DNA from 2 places in the Escherichia marmotae genome. Region 1 is predicted to be linked to the other one. Evidence: predicted binding sites of a transcription regulator. Region 1 holds the regulator's gene; the other holds the start of a gene.
The links. Region 1 encodes Fur, which represses iron uptake genes when iron is present. Its sites were predicted from a motif close to ATAATAATGAGAACNACTATCAA; they were not measured.
Positions count from the first base shown of each region.

Region 2: a site for Fur is predicted at 1,661-1,683, ahead of fhuF (siderophore-iron reductase FhuF). Genes of this name have one in related genera too.

Region 1 is NZ_CP025979.1:1,774,767-1,782,223, forward strand. It holds gene pgm (phosphoglucomutase (alpha-D-glucose-1,6-bisphosphate-dependent)) at 1-362, opposite strand, end outside; gene seqA (replication initiation negative regulator SeqA) at 391-936, opposite strand; gene ybfF (esterase) at 1,121-1,885, shown strand; gene ybfE (LexA regulated protein) at 2,025-2,318, shown strand; gene fldA (flavodoxin FldA) at 2,510-3,040, shown strand; gene uof (fur leader peptide) at 3,250-3,336, shown strand; gene fur (ferric iron uptake transcriptional regulator) at 3,329-3,775, shown strand; gene C1192_RS09310 (ChiQ/YbfN family lipoprotein) at 3,869-4,201, opposite strand; gene chiP (chitoporin ChiP) at 4,251-5,657, opposite strand; gene glnS (glutamine--tRNA ligase) at 6,113-7,457, opposite strand, start outside.
Region 2 is NZ_CP025979.1:2,553,377-2,560,833, forward strand. It holds gene rsmC (16S rRNA (guanine(1207)-N(2))-methyltransferase RsmC) at 1-738, shown strand, start outside; tRNA gene C1192_RS13135 (tRNA-Leu) at 1,050-1,136, shown strand; tRNA gene C1192_RS13140 (tRNA-Leu) at 1,165-1,250, shown strand; tRNA gene C1192_RS13145 (tRNA-Leu) at 1,283-1,369, shown strand; gene C1192_RS13150 (DUF1435 family protein) at 1,408-1,644, opposite strand; gene fhuF (siderophore-iron reductase FhuF) at 1,785-2,570, shown strand; gene bglJ (DNA-binding transcriptional activator BglJ) at 2,607-3,284, opposite strand; gene C1192_RS13165 (helix-turn-helix domain-containing protein) at 3,242-3,967, opposite strand; gene C1192_RS13170 (threonine/serine exporter family protein) at 4,595-5,365, shown strand; gene C1192_RS13175 (threonine/serine exporter) at 5,356-5,829, shown strand; gene dnaT (primosomal protein DnaT) at 5,936-6,475, shown strand; gene dnaC (replicative helicase loader DnaC) at 6,478-7,215, shown strand; gene yjjA (DUF2501 domain-containing protein YjjA) at 7,264-7,457, shown strand, end outside.

The sequences.
Region 1 (7,457 bases):
GGTGTCGGAGTGAAGCCATTATTTTCCTGCACAATGACATCAACCCCGTTTGCTGCCAGCACTTCCAGCACGGAAATGAATGCAGGTTCGGACAAGGCGTGAGTATCTTTACCCACATAGCAAGGGCCAGTGATGCCGTTTTTCGCACGTTCTTCGGCAATCGCTTGAGCGATCGCCAGAATGTGCGGCTCGTTAAAGCTGTGGCGCGCTGCACTGCCACGGTGACCGGAAGTACCGAATTTCACCGCGTGCTCCGCATTCCCTGCTTCTGGTTTCAGTACATAATATTGTGCCGTCAGTTGGGCGACATTAATCAAATCACTCTGTTGTGCAGGCTGGCCTGCACGATTGTGGATTGCCATTGCTTTGTCCTTTATCTGCAACGTTGTTTTAAATTGTCCCGCAAACCTTCTCAATCAATTCCGCCGGGAATTGCATCGACTGCATGATGTGTTCAATCATGCTGCATTTACGGCCAGTGTTAGTGTTGGTGATCACCCAATACGGCGTGCCTGGCACGTGTTTCGGCTTGGTCTGATTACCATTTTTCAGCAGCGTCTGTTCATCTGCCGCAAAGTAAACGCGCGTGCGACCGTGCAACGATTCCGTTGCTTCGGCAAACGCCTGGGCGTCAAGAGAATATAGTGTAGACAACAGCAGCATAAAGCGGTTGACCGCACGCTTCTGCTCTGCGTATTCATCGGAAAGCAGAAGTTCACGCATTGCGCGTACTTTGTCTTTAATCGTTTTGATCGGCTTCGCTTCGACGATAGCAGGCGACGCAATGCGAACCTCTTTCGTCACCGGAGCAGCAGGCTGTGATGCGGCGGAAAACTTCAACATACGCCGTAAAATGTCGGATGCGCTCTCGCCGATATGCTTAGTGTGGCTGGCAATATAGCTGTAGAGTTCATCATCAACTTCAATCGTTTTCATCTTAATCCAGTGCGGTGTCTTAGCTGAATACAAGTCGCCAGGAGTATATGAATAAATCCCGGCAGCGGATAGCGTCAAGCCTAGCTTGCAGAAAAACTCGGATTAAACCTTATTTGTTGCAGCCCTGTGGCACAATGGTCAACATAATACCCTAACCCGACTTCGCGAAAAAAAGAACTTTGCCATGAAATTGAATATCCGCGCGCAATCTACACAAAATCAGCACAATAATTCTCCCATCGTCCTTGTTCATGGTCTGTTTGGTAGTCTCGACAACCTCGGCGTGCTGGCACGTGACCTGGTGAGCGACCACGATATCATCCAGGTGGATATGCGTAACCACGGACTTTCACCGCGCGATCCTGTGATGAATTATCCGGCGATGGCGCAGGATCTGCTGGATACGCTGGATGCTCAGCAGATCGATAAGGCGACATTTATTGGCCACTCAATGGGCGGCAAAGCAGTAATGGCGCTCATCGCGCTGGCCCCTGATCGCATCGATAAACTGGTGGCAATCGATATTGCGCCCGTCGATTATCACGTGCGCCGTCATGATGAGATTTTCGCGGCCATCAACGCGGTCAGCGAATCTGACGCACAAACACGTCAACAGGCGGCGACGGTGATGCGTCAGCATCTGAATGAAGAAGGGGTGATTCAGTTTCTGTTGAAATCCTACGTTGACGGCGAATGGCGTTTTAACGTGCCGGTGTTGTGGGATCAGTATCCGCATATTGTGGGTTGGGAGAAAATCCCGGCGTGGGATCACCCCGCCCTATTTATCCCCGGTGGTAATTCGCCGTATGTTACTGAACAATATCGTGATGATTTACTGGCGCAATTTCCGCAGGCACGGGCGCATGTGATTGCAGGTGCGGGTCACTGGGTACACGCAGAAAAACCTGATGCAGTGCTGCGCGCCATCCGCCGCTATCTCAATGATTAATGCAACTGATTAAAAACCCAGCGTCTGCGTCGCTTTCCGCGCGTGGGCGTTGGCGTGACTCATCGCGCTGATGTATTATGGCGCGCTATCCATCCGGGCAGACGCCTGGCTGATTGTTTCCCCCGAAGTCACCAAGATCATGGCCAAAGAACAAACGGACCGTACGACATTAGATCTGTTCGCGCACGAGCGTCGACCGGGACGACCGAAAACCAATCCGCTTTCGCGCGATGAACAGCTGCGTATTAATAAACGCAACCAGCTAAAACGCGACAAAGTACGTGGTCTTAAGCGTGTCGAACTGAAGCTGAATGCAGAAGCTGTCGAGGCGCTGAACGAGCTGGCAGAGTCGCGTAATATGAGCCGTAGCGAACTGATCGAAGAGATGTTGATGCAACAACTCGCGGCGCTGCGTAGTCAGGGCATCGTCTGATCCCATCCTTTACTCAAATAATTCGGGTTACAGCCCATGTAACTTGAAGTTGGACAAAAAAATTGTGTAGCACAGTGTGCAGTCCTGCGAGTTTGCTGATTCCGCAAGACTGCCTGTTCTGCTATGATTGCCTTTATCCGTGGGCAATTTGCCACCCCCATTTCAATAAGTTTCAAGAGGTTATTTCACTCATGGCTATCACTGGCATCTTTTTCGGCAGCGACACCGGTAATACCGAAAATATCGCAAAAATGATTCAAAAACAGCTTGGTAAAGACGTTGCCGATGTCCATGACATTGCAAAAAGCAGCAAAGAAGATCTGGAAGCTTATGACATTCTGCTGCTGGGCATCCCAACCTGGTACTACGGCGAAGCGCAGTGTGACTGGGACGACTTCTTCCCGACTCTCGAAGAGATTGATTTCAATGGTAAACTGGTTGCACTGTTTGGCTGTGGCGACCAGGAAGATTACGCAGAATATTTCTGCGACGCGTTAGGCACTATCCGTGACATCATCGAACCGCGTGGTGCTACCATCGTTGGTCACTGGCCAACTGCGGGCTACCATTTCGAAGCCTCAAAAGGTCTGGCGGATGACAACCACTTTGTCGGTCTGGCTATCGACGAAGACCGTCAGCCGGAACTGACCGCCGAACGCGTGGAAAAATGGGTGAAACAAATTTCTGAAGAGCTGCATCTCGACGAAATTATCAACGCCTGATGTGATGCGGCGTAGACTCATGTCTACGCCGTATTAATAGATAATGCCAATCAAAATAATTGCTACAAATTTGTAACTTTTGCCGTTGTACCTGTACAATGTTCCAGTGTTGAAGTGGCCTTACCGATGTAAATGTAAGCTAAGCCACGTTTTTATTAACAATATTTGCCAGGGACTTGTAGTTTTCATTTAGGCATGGCAATTCTATAATGATACGCATTATCTCAAGAGCAAATTCTGTCACTTCTTTTAATGAAGTGAATCGCTTAGTAACAGGACAGATTCCGCATGACTGATAACAATACCGCCCTAAAGAAAGCTGGCCTGAAAGTAACGCTTCCACGCTTAAAAATCCTGGAAGTTCTTCAGGAGCCGGACAACCATCACGTCAGTGCGGAAGATTTGTACAAACGTCTGATCGATATGGGTGAAGAAATTGGTCTGGCTACCGTATATCGCGTACTGAACCAGTTTGACGACGCCGGTATCGTCACCCGCCACAATTTTGAAGGCGGTAAATCCGTATTTGAACTGACCCAGCAACATCACCACGATCACCTGATCTGCCTCGATTGCGGCAAGGTTATCGAATTTAGTGATGAATCTATCGAAGCGCGTCAGCGTGAAATTGCCGCAAAACACGGCATTCGCCTGACTAACCATAGTCTCTATCTTTACGGTCACTGCGCCGAAGGCGATTGCCGCGAAGATGAGCACGCGCACGAAGGCAATTAAGTCAGCCTGAACGAGAAAAAGCCAACCTGCGGGTTGGCTTTTTTATAAAGAGAAATAAGAAAAGCGAGAGTTACAGCTCTCGCTTTTTGTTTTTTACTGCGTAGCGTTATTACTGCGAATTTCCTGCCAGACCTTATCACAATCGGCTTTCACCGCCTGATCATTACCGGTTTGCGTTGCCTGAATACACTGCTGATAATCCAGCACGCGCACACTTTCCTGCTCGGCAAACTGCTGATGTTGTTTCTCTTTCTTCAGCACGTTTAACACGCTCTGGCAGGCTTCAATTTTTTCCGGCGAGCCTTGTGCGGTATTAATACAGGCGCTGTACGCCTCTTTCAGACGACTATCTTCCTGTGGCGCGGTTGATTGCGCACAGGCCACCAACCCCGATGCCATCATGGCGATGAGAATCAGTTTCTTCATAGCAAATTCCTCAAACGTGCGGCAGGCGAAAAACCTGCCGCGTCGGACATCAGAAGATAGTGAATGGCGCGATAACCATAAACTTCACGTCACGCTCATCCTGGAAGATGTTGCCGTAACCGCCGCCCCAGCTCGGGATATCGGAGTGGTTATCGTATTCGGTGAAGTGCAGCTTGAACATCGTACCTTTGGCGCGACCATCCTGAAGGGTGTAGACCGCATCCAGGCTGTATGCAGACTCTTCAATAGTCCGGTTCTTGTCGTAGAACGCATCCGGGTTGCTCTGCCAGGTAGCGGGTTTGGCATCCCAGGCGTAAACGTAAGAAGCGCCGATGGCGAAACCTGGAAGATTCCAGTTTTTCAGATCATACATCGCGCCGAAGAAGACCGCTTTTTCGCCGTTGGCGTTAAAATCAGAACGGTTATCCCACCAGATATCCAGGCGGCCGTTAGAGGAAGCGTAGGTTGGGGTCATACGCTGTAAGAAGTACCCCTGCTGACCGTCAGCTTTCACCCAGGTGCCTTCCAGGCGCAAATCCACTACGTCAGCCGCCCGGTAGCCAAAGGTCAACGCCTGTAGCCAGGCGGTGCCGTCGTAAAGATCGTTGACGCTGCGATCGTCAACTTTATCGCGCGTACCGTAGAACTGGTAGCTGGTAGTTAGCGGGCTACCGGCGATATCAAATTTGTAGCTGGCTTTAGCAAAATACTGATCGATATACCCTTCAGCCTGACCAAATGCCACTTCCAGCACGAGGTTATTTTTGAAATCGTACTTCGCCCCGAGGGAGTGCAGGTAATCAACTTTGGTGGTTTTATCGTTCTGATAAAACTCATCCATTTCCAGATGCCACGGCGCTTTATATTCGTTGGTCCACATGTAGGAGAAGCTCAACGCACCAGCATCACCGTAATCAAAATTAGCCCCGGCTTCCGCGCCCTGATAAGTACCCGGCATAAAGCTCCAGTGCGGCGCTAACAGCGTCTGACCGGTTGGCTGAATATAACCTGCTCTCGCCCACGCCGGACCGTATTTAAATTTGGCCGCTGCTTTATACAGGCTTATACCGCTTTTATCGCCTGACCAGTCTTCGTCATAGGCTTTATTACTTTTCGAAAAAGCGATTTCGTTCGGGTGTGAACTGTCGCCATTTTCCGCCATTTCAATCGCCGTAAACGCAGCAATATCAAGGCCGAACATATCCGCGACATAACCAGACTGAAAATCGAGGTTGGCGTTCCAGGTGGAGTGAGAAAGGTTGGTTTTGTATTTGTCGCCGTCGGTAACATCTTTACGGTCACGTTCACGCTGCCAGTAATAGATACCGCCGGTTAAGGTTGAATCGTCGATAAATCCTTCGGCGTGAGCCTCCGGCATTGCCATAAAGCCCGACATTGCTGTAACACCGGCGATAGCCAGCGCCAGCGTACTACGTTTACCACTAAACGTACGCATGGGTTAATCCTCTTTGACGTATAAATTGCTGCACCAAGGGTGAACAGCGAAAAAATAAAAAATTAAAAAAGTAGCGTTGAGAAAAGTCTCGCTGACTACAGGAACAGACTATTTTTCGCGCCGCGAATTATCAATCTCTTTCTGTAACGAGAATGTAAGAACATGAGCAACCGCACATATTTTGATGATTTTTGTTACAAGGTTTAAATTTGTACCAGGAGAGCGCGTAGAAGAAAAATATGCGGCTTTCCAGTGGGATGAAGGCAGTCGCATTCTATTAAATTATGGCTGGTGATTTTAAATTTGTTTTATGGATAAATTACAAAGCGGAATTAATTCGCGAAGAAAAGCAGAAAAAACGCCGCAGAGTGCGGCGTTTGGGATTGTTGACGAAGTGCACTTTGTTCATACCGGATGCGGCGTGGACGCCTTATCCGGCAAAGTGGAACTTAACGTTACTCGCCAACCTTCGCCCAGGTATCACGCAGCCCAACGGTGCGGTTAAATACTGGTTTTTCCGCAGTGGAATGGCGACTGTCGAGACAGAAATAGCCTTCACGCTCAAACTGGAACGCTTTACCTGCTACCGCATCTTTCAGCGACGGTTCAGCAAAGCCCTGTTTGATCACCAGCGATTCCGGGTTAATCACCGACAGGAAATCATCCGCAGCGCCTGGATTCGGCACGCTGAACAGACGGTCATACAGACGGATTTCAACCGGTAGCGCATGTGCCGCACTTACCCAGTGGATAACGCCTTTGACCTTACGACCATCAGCCGGATCTTTGCTCAGGGTGTCAGCATCGTAAGTACAGAAGATAGTGGTGATATTGCCTTCAGCATCTTTCTCCACGCGTTCCGCTTTAATCACGTAAGCATTACGCAGACGCACTTCTTTACCCAGCACCAGACGTTTGTACTGTTTGTTGGCTTCTTCGCGGAAATCGGCACGATCGATCCAAATCTCAGCACTAAACGGCACCTGGCGGCTACCCATTTCCGGTTTGTTCGGATGGTTCGGCATGGTAACCATTTCGCCTTCGCCCTGATAGTTTTCGATAACCAGTTTTACTGGATCGATAACTGCCATTGCGCGAGGGGCGTTTTCGTTAAGATCTTCACGGATGCAGGATTCCAGCGACGCCATCTCAATAGTGTTGTCCTGCTTGGTCACGCCAATGCGTTTGCAGAACTCACGAATAGAAGCCGCGGTATAACCACGACGACGCAGACCGGAAATGGTCGGCATACGCGGATCGTCCCAGCCTTCTACGTGCTTGTCGGTCACCAACTGGTTCAGTTTACGCTTGGACATCACGGTGTATTCCAGATTCAGACGCGAGAATTCGTACTGGCGCGGATGAACAGGAATAGTGATGTTGTCCAGAACCCAGTCGTACAGACGACGGTTGTCCTGGAACTCCAGCGTACACAGAGAGTGGGTAATACCTTCCAACGCATCGCTGATGCAGTGGGTGAAGTCGTACATCGGGTAGATGCACCACTTGTTGCCGGTCTGATGATGTTCAGCAAACTTAATGCGATACAGCACCGGATCGCGCATCACGATAAACGGCGATGCCATGTCGATTTTCGCACGCAGGCAGGCTTTACCTTCTTCAAAACCGCCGGTACGCATCTTCTCGAACAGCGCCAGGTTCTCTTCAACGCTGCGGTCGCGGTATGGGCTGTTTTTACCCGACTGCGTCAGAGTGCCACGATATTCGCGGATTTGCTCTGGCGTCAGTTCATCAACATATGCCAGGCCTTTATTGATCAATTCAACAGCATAGGCGTGG
Region 2 (7,457 bases), 780 kb from region 1:
CTGTCACTGCTGCCGGTAGGGACAGATATTTTCGTCGTGGGCGAAAACCGCAGCGGTGTGCGCAGCGCCGAGCAGATGTTGGCGGACTACGCACCACTGAATAAGGTAGACAGCGCCCGCCGCTGCGGCCTCTATTTTGGTCGTCTGGAAAAGCAGCCGGAGTTTGATGCTGATAAATTCTGGGGCGAATACAACGTTGATGGCCTGACGGTCAAAACGTTGCCGGGCGTGTTTAGTCGTGACGGCCTGGATGTCGGTAGCCAGTTGCTGCTTTCGACATTTACTCCGCACACGAAAGGCAAAGTGCTGGATGTCGGCTGCGGTGCAGGCGTGCTTTCGGTTGCTTTTGCGCACCATTCACCGAAAATTCGCCTCACCTTGTGCGATGTCTCCGCACCGGCAGTAGAAGCCAGTCGCGCGACACTTTCCGCTAACGGTGTTGAAGGTGAAGTCTTTGCCAGCAACGTCTTTTCCGAGGTGAAAGGTCGTTTTGACATGATTATCTCCAACCCACCGTTCCACGATGGAATGCAAACCAGCCTTGATGCTGCGCAAACGTTGATTCGCGGCGCGGTACGTCATCTTAATAGCGGCGGCGAGTTGCGGATTGTAGCGAATGCGTTCCTGCCTTATCCGGATCTGCTGGATGAAACATTTGGCTTCCATGAAGTCATCGCACAAACCGGGCGTTTCAAGGTGTATCGCGCCATTATGACCCGCCAGGCGAAGAAAGGTTAAGTCTCTGGCACCTGTCGCCGCATGCCGTGTCGGATGCGGCGTAAACGCCTTATCCAACCAACAAAACCTGTACGTTAGCCCTCCGTAGGCCAGATAAGACGCGTCAGCGTCGCATCTGGCATATACAGCCACAAGCCATGTCGGATGCGACGTGAACGCCTGATCTGACCGACAAACGAATTATCCACAATCCACTGATGGCCATTTTTCCAGCAATCACACATCAGGCGACAATTAACTATTGACGAAAAACTGAAAACCACTAGAATGCGCCTCCGTGGTAGCAATTCTTTTTTAAGAATTGATGGTATGCGAAGGTGGCGGAATTGGTAGACGCGCTAGCTTCAGGTGTTAGTGTCCTTACGGACGTGGGGGTTCAAGTCCCCCCCCTCGCACCAAAAACCACGTTGATATTGCTCGCACTGGGCGAAGGTGGCGGAATTGGTAGACGCGCTAGCTTCAGGTGTTAGTGTTCTTACGGACGTGGGGGTTCAAGTCCCCCCCTCGCACCAACGAGGCGATATCAAAAAAGTAAGATGACTGTGCGAAGGTGGCGGAATTGGTAGACGCGCTAGCTTCAGGTGTTAGTGTCCTTACGGACGTGGGGGTTCAAGTCCCCCCCCTCGCACCAATTATCTTTACTTCCTTTCTTGTTTCTTCCCTGTTTTATCATCCTTGATCCCAGCTCGTTATCATCAGTATGACGCTCGCAATTAGCGCCAGGCACGATGGCAACAAAACATAATGCCGTAACTGTTTGTGATACAGCATCAGCGGTGTCACCAATAATCCCATCAGCATGACAATCCGCCACAGTTCCGGCGATAAATCCACATACGTCAGTCCTGCAATCAGCAATCCCAGCAGCAACACTCCCCAACCACTGCCCAGTGTACGTTGCAACATGGTTTCATCTCTTTTATTGATAATGATAAGTAATATCATATGATAATTTTTATCGTTTGCAAGCTAGCAAAATTCCTTGCTATCGTTTAAACCTATCGCTAGGATTAGCAATCATTATCATTTAGATTACTATCACGATTATGGCCTATCGTTCCGCACCGCTTCTTGAAGATGTTATCTGGCGAACGCATCTCCAGCCGCAAGATCCAACACTTGCGGAAACAGTACGTGCGACGATCGCAGAACATCGTGAACATTTGCTGGAGTTTATCCGTCTGGATGAACCCGCCCCACTTAGCGCCCTGACGCTGGCGCAATGGTCTTCTCCAACGGCCCTGCGTTCCCTGTTGGCTGTTTATTCCGATCATATCTACCGCAATCAACCATTGATGCTCCGCGAGAATAAGCCGCTGATCTCACTGTGGGCGCAATGGTATATCGGTCTGATGATGCCGCCATTAATGCTGGCGCTGTTAACACAGGAAAAAGCGTTAGATCTTTCCCCGGAACATTTTCACGTTGAGTTTCACGAAACCGGGCGTGCCGCCTGTTTCTGGATCGACGTGTGTGAGGACAAGAACGCTCCGCATTTGCCACAGCAGCGAATGGAAAAGTTAATCAGTCAGGCGATCGCCCCGGTTGTGCAGGCATTAGAAGCCACCGGCGAAATCAATGGCAAACTTATCTGGAGTAATACCGGCTATCTGATCAACTGGTATTTGACTGAGATGAAGCAGTTACTTGGTGATGCGACAGTTGAATCACTTCGCCATGCTCTCTTTTTTGAGAAAACACTCTCCACGGGTGAAGATAATCCTCTTTGGCGTACGGTGGTGCTGCGCGACGGCCTGTTGGTGCGCCGTACCTGCTGCCAACGTTATCGCTTGCCGGATGTACAGCAATGCGGCGACTGTACGCTGAAATGAAAAACTCTGCCGGGGTGATAACCCGGCATTAGCGTATTAAAAGGAATGCAACACATTGCTTGTTTCTGAAACCCGCATACATAACAGAATGTCTGCAGCCTCCAACAACCCAGCATCGGAACTGACGCCCAGTTTCGACATCACATTAAATTTATGCGCGCGGATCGTTTTAATATTTCGTTTAAGCTGCTCGGCAATTTGTGTCATTGAGTAGCCACGCGACATAAAACGCAATATTTCTCTCTCCGTTGGGCTTAGCGTCCGGCTTTGATTAATGTACCACTGATTGTTCAGGCGATCGGTAGCCTGACGCACGCCATTTAATGACAGAAACAGCTCCTGATAAAAAATGTCCAGCGTCGATGCTTTACTTAATACACCGTCCAACGGTGATGGCGATAATGATCCGATTAATCGTGCTTCAATATCATCATCCGCAATAACTAAACGCCGGGTACGCGGAAATTTAATAGCCAGCTCAGTCAAATAAGATAATCCCTCTCTGCGCTCACTTCTCATGGCAGAAAAAGAAAAAATAACCGCCGCAAATGAGACCCGCGACATCGCATCCTGAAACGCCTCCTGGCTGCTATAGATATGGAGTGTATAAGGGTTACCCGCAAACTTTCTGAATAAGCTTTCAATACCGATACTACTCATGACGCACTTCTCTATGAGTGCGACATTTCTCTTCTTAATTCGGCTGTGTTCCATTCTGCGGCATCTCCATAAACCGAAGGCAAGTTAAGTTCTCTTGCTCCCTGCGCGCTATTTATCCATGCATACATCTCAGCGTTGCTGTGAATTGCCAGCCGACGCATCGCACTGTTTTTTTGTGCGCTGATGGTTTTATTGCTTTTCTTAAGCAATGAAGCTATCTGGTTGATGCCCCATCCTTTGCCTAACAACCGCAGTACCTTGCGCTCTGAAAGTGTCAGAATGACGGTGCGATAGCTAAAATCCTGAGTTTCAGTCATTGCCGGGGAGGTCAGCATGGCGCTGATACGCTCTGCATGCGCATTACCGGAACGAACCGTCTTAACCAGATTCTCAATGGGTTCGATATCGGACAGTAACGTCGCTGCCGGGCACATAAGCAGTTCTACCGCCTGAGAGTACCAGGCACGCGAAACCATGAAAACCCAATGAATTTCCCTGTATTGTGAGATCAATGAATAATAATGTTCACAAACGGAATGTGGATTGTCATTTTCGCCGGTTAAATCGGCAATGACTAATCCGGAGCGACGTAATTGTAATAAGGTAAGATCCTCCGCGGAGGCTCTGGATATTATTTCATATTCAGGGAAGTGAGTCCTCATGACCTCTTTTAACCCTGCTTGCATAACCGGTATTTTACTGATAACAATTCCATTTTTGCAGCATCCTGGCAACATATTTCCTCCACATCCACTGTCTAAAAATCATGATGGTTTATTCAGGATATTCATTCCTTAAATGCTTCCAGCAAATTAATAGATTAAGCGAATAAATTATCCTTAGCATTCACTTTCATATCAGCATACTCCTGCTGCACAATAACTCCACGGCATGTGTCAGAAGGTTAGCATCAAATGATAACCTGGTGAAATAGCCTGGAGACATTTAAAATAACTAAATTAACTTGTTAGAAATACTTAATGGAACCCCTGGAATTCCATTAGTTTAAGATATAATTAAAATACCGCCTTCCCATCGAACAAAAAACATCTCGCCAGCATTTGCACAAAAAAAATCAGTAAAATCTGATGATTTTATCTGTTTAAAATTCAAAAGCACGAACGGCCATCCATTACTCTAATCCGTAAGAGACAAATTATAAATTCATTATAATTATAATATTCATATGATAATTTTTTTGCAGCGATAAAAAATTCGCTTTTCGCCACTGAACTTCACCCGCCAACCAGGACTAATCAGCGCAATTTTGATCTTAACCTACCCCAAAACAACCGCTCTTCATGATACAAATGAGGTCTCATTATTTGAACAATACGCAGCACGTCTATGACAAAGGACGAGTTATGCAGACTGAGCAACAGCGGGCCGTAACACGGCTTTGTATCCAGTGTGGATTATTTCTTTTGCAACATGGAGCGGAAAGCGCGTTAGTTGATGAGCTTTCCTCGCGACTGGGTCGGGCGTTGGGAATGGACTGCGTCGAAAGTTCTATTTCTTCGAACGCCATTGTGCTTACTACCATTAAAGATGGGCAATGCCTGACATCTACGCGCAAAAATCACGATCGCGGCATTAATATGCATGTAGTGACGGAAGTTCAGCATATTGTGATTCTGGCGGAGCATCACCTGCTGGATTACAAAGGCGTGGAGAAACGTTTTAGCCAGATTCAACCCTTACGTTACCCGAGATGGCTGGTCGCCTTGATGGTTGGTCTGTCATGCGCCTGTTTCTGTAAGCTCAATAAAGGTGGCTGGGATGGTGCCGTCATCACCTTCTTTGCCAGCACGGTCGCAATGTATATCCGTCAGCTACTGGCGCAACGTCATCTCCACCCTCAGATAAACTTTTGCATCACCGCATTTGCCGCCACCACGATTTCTGGTTTGCTTTTACAACTCCCTGCCTTCAGCAATACGCCAACAATCGCGATGGCTGCCAGCGTTCTGCTGCTGGTGCCGGGCTTTCCGTTGATTAATGCCGTCGCTGATATGTTTAAAGGGCACATCAATACCGGGCTGGCACGCTGGGCGATTGCCAGCCTATTGACGTTGGCTACCTGCGTTGGCGTGGTGATGGCACTCACGATTTGGGGACTACGCGGATGGGTGTGATCGAATTTCTCTTAGCACTAGTGCAGGATATGATCCTCGCGGCAATTCCTGCAGTCGGCTTTGCGATGGTATTCAATGTGCCGGTTCGGGCGTTACGCTGGTGTGCACTGCTTGGCGCGATTGGTCATGGCTCTCGAATGATCTTAATGAATACCGGGCTGAATATTGAATGGTCAACCTTTATGGCATCCATGCTGGTCGGCACCATTGGTATTCAATGGTCACGCTGGTATCTGGCGCATCCGAAAGTCTTTACCGTGGCAGCCGTTATCCCTATGTTTCCCGGTATCTCTGCTTATACAGCAATGATTTCAGCCGTAAAAATCAGCCAGTTAGGTTACAGCGAGCCGTTGATGATTACCCTGTTAACCAACTTTCTTACGGCATCATCAATTGTTGGCGCGTTATCCATCGGCCTTTCCATTCCTGGATTATGGTTGTACCGCAAGCGCCCTCGCGTATAAAATTGCCTCGCTTAAAGCACACGGATGAGAGACAGCCTCCTTTCATCCGTGTGTTACTATAAAAGTAATCTCCCTTCTCGTTCATCGTTCCATATTGAGAAACAGTATGTCTTCCAGAGTTTTGACCCCGGACGTCGTTGGTATTGACGCCCTGGTACACGATCACCAGACCGTTCTGGCAAAAGCTGAAGGCGGTATGGTTGCCGTATTTGCTAACAACGCTCCGGCGTTTTATGCCGTCACGCCCTCACGTCTTGCTGAACTGCTGGCGCTGGAAGAAAAGCTGACACGTCCAGGAAGCGATGTCGCTCTGGACGATCAACTCTATCAGGAACCGCAAACTCCCCCCGTTGCCGTACCGATGGGAAAATTCGCCATGTACCCGGACTGGCGGCCAGATGCTGATTTTACTCGCCTGGCCGCATTATGGGGCGTGGCGCTAAGAGAACCCGCCACCGCCGAAGAACTGGCCTCATTCATTGCCTACTGGCAGGCGGAAGGCAAAGTCTTTCATCATGTGCAATGGCAACAAAAACTGGCGCGCAGTCTGCAAATTGGTCGTGCCAGCAATGGCGGACTGCCGAAACGAGATGTGAACACAGTCAGCGAACCTGACAGCCAAATTCCACCGGGATTCAGAGGGTAACGATGAAAAACGTTGGCGACCTGATGCAACGTCTGCAAAAAATGATGCCTGCCCATATCAAACCCGCCTTCAAAACGGGTGAAGAGCTTCTGGCGTGGCAGAAAGAACAAGGAGCGCTCCGCGCCGCCGCTCTGGAGCGCGAGAACCGGGCAATGAAAATGCAGCGCACCTTTAACCGCTCCGGCATTCGTCCGCTGCATCAGAACTGCTCCTTTGAGAACTATCGTGTTGAATGCGAAGGGCAGATGAATGCGTTGAGCAAAGCGCGCCAGTATGTCGACGAGTTCGACGGCAACATCGCCAGCTTTATCTTTTCTGGCAAGCCTGGAACCGGTAAAAACCACCTGGCGGCAGCGATCTGCAACGAACTACTGCTACGCGGCAAATCGGTATTGATTATTACTGTTGCCGATATTATGTCAGCGATGAAAGATACTTTCAGAAATAGCGGCACCAGCGAAGAGCAACTGCTCAACGATCTGAGCAACGTTGATCTGCTGGTGATCGACGAGATCGGTGTACAGACCGAATCGAAATACGAAAAAGTGATCATCAACCAGATCGTCGATCGTCGTTCTTCTTCCAAACGCCCGACCGGGATGCTGACCAACAGCAATATGGAGGAGATGACGAAATTGCTGGGCGAACGCGTTATGGATCGTATGCGCCTGGGCAACAGCCTGTGGGTGATCTTCAACTGGGACAGTTATCGTAGTCGGGTAACGGGTAAAGAGTATTAATCCCCATTTCCGGCGTTATACTGCGACAAAATTCCATTATGAGTAATGATGATGAAAACTGTTAAACACCTTCTGTGCTGTGCAATTGTCACCACCGCATTCATTTCCGCCGGGACACATGCCGCTTCCTGGAAAGATGCGCTTTCCAGCGCCGCCAGCGAGTTAAGCAACCAGAGCAGCACCACACAGGAAGGTGGTTGGTCGCTCTCTTCATTAACGAGTCTGCTTAGCAGTGGCAACCA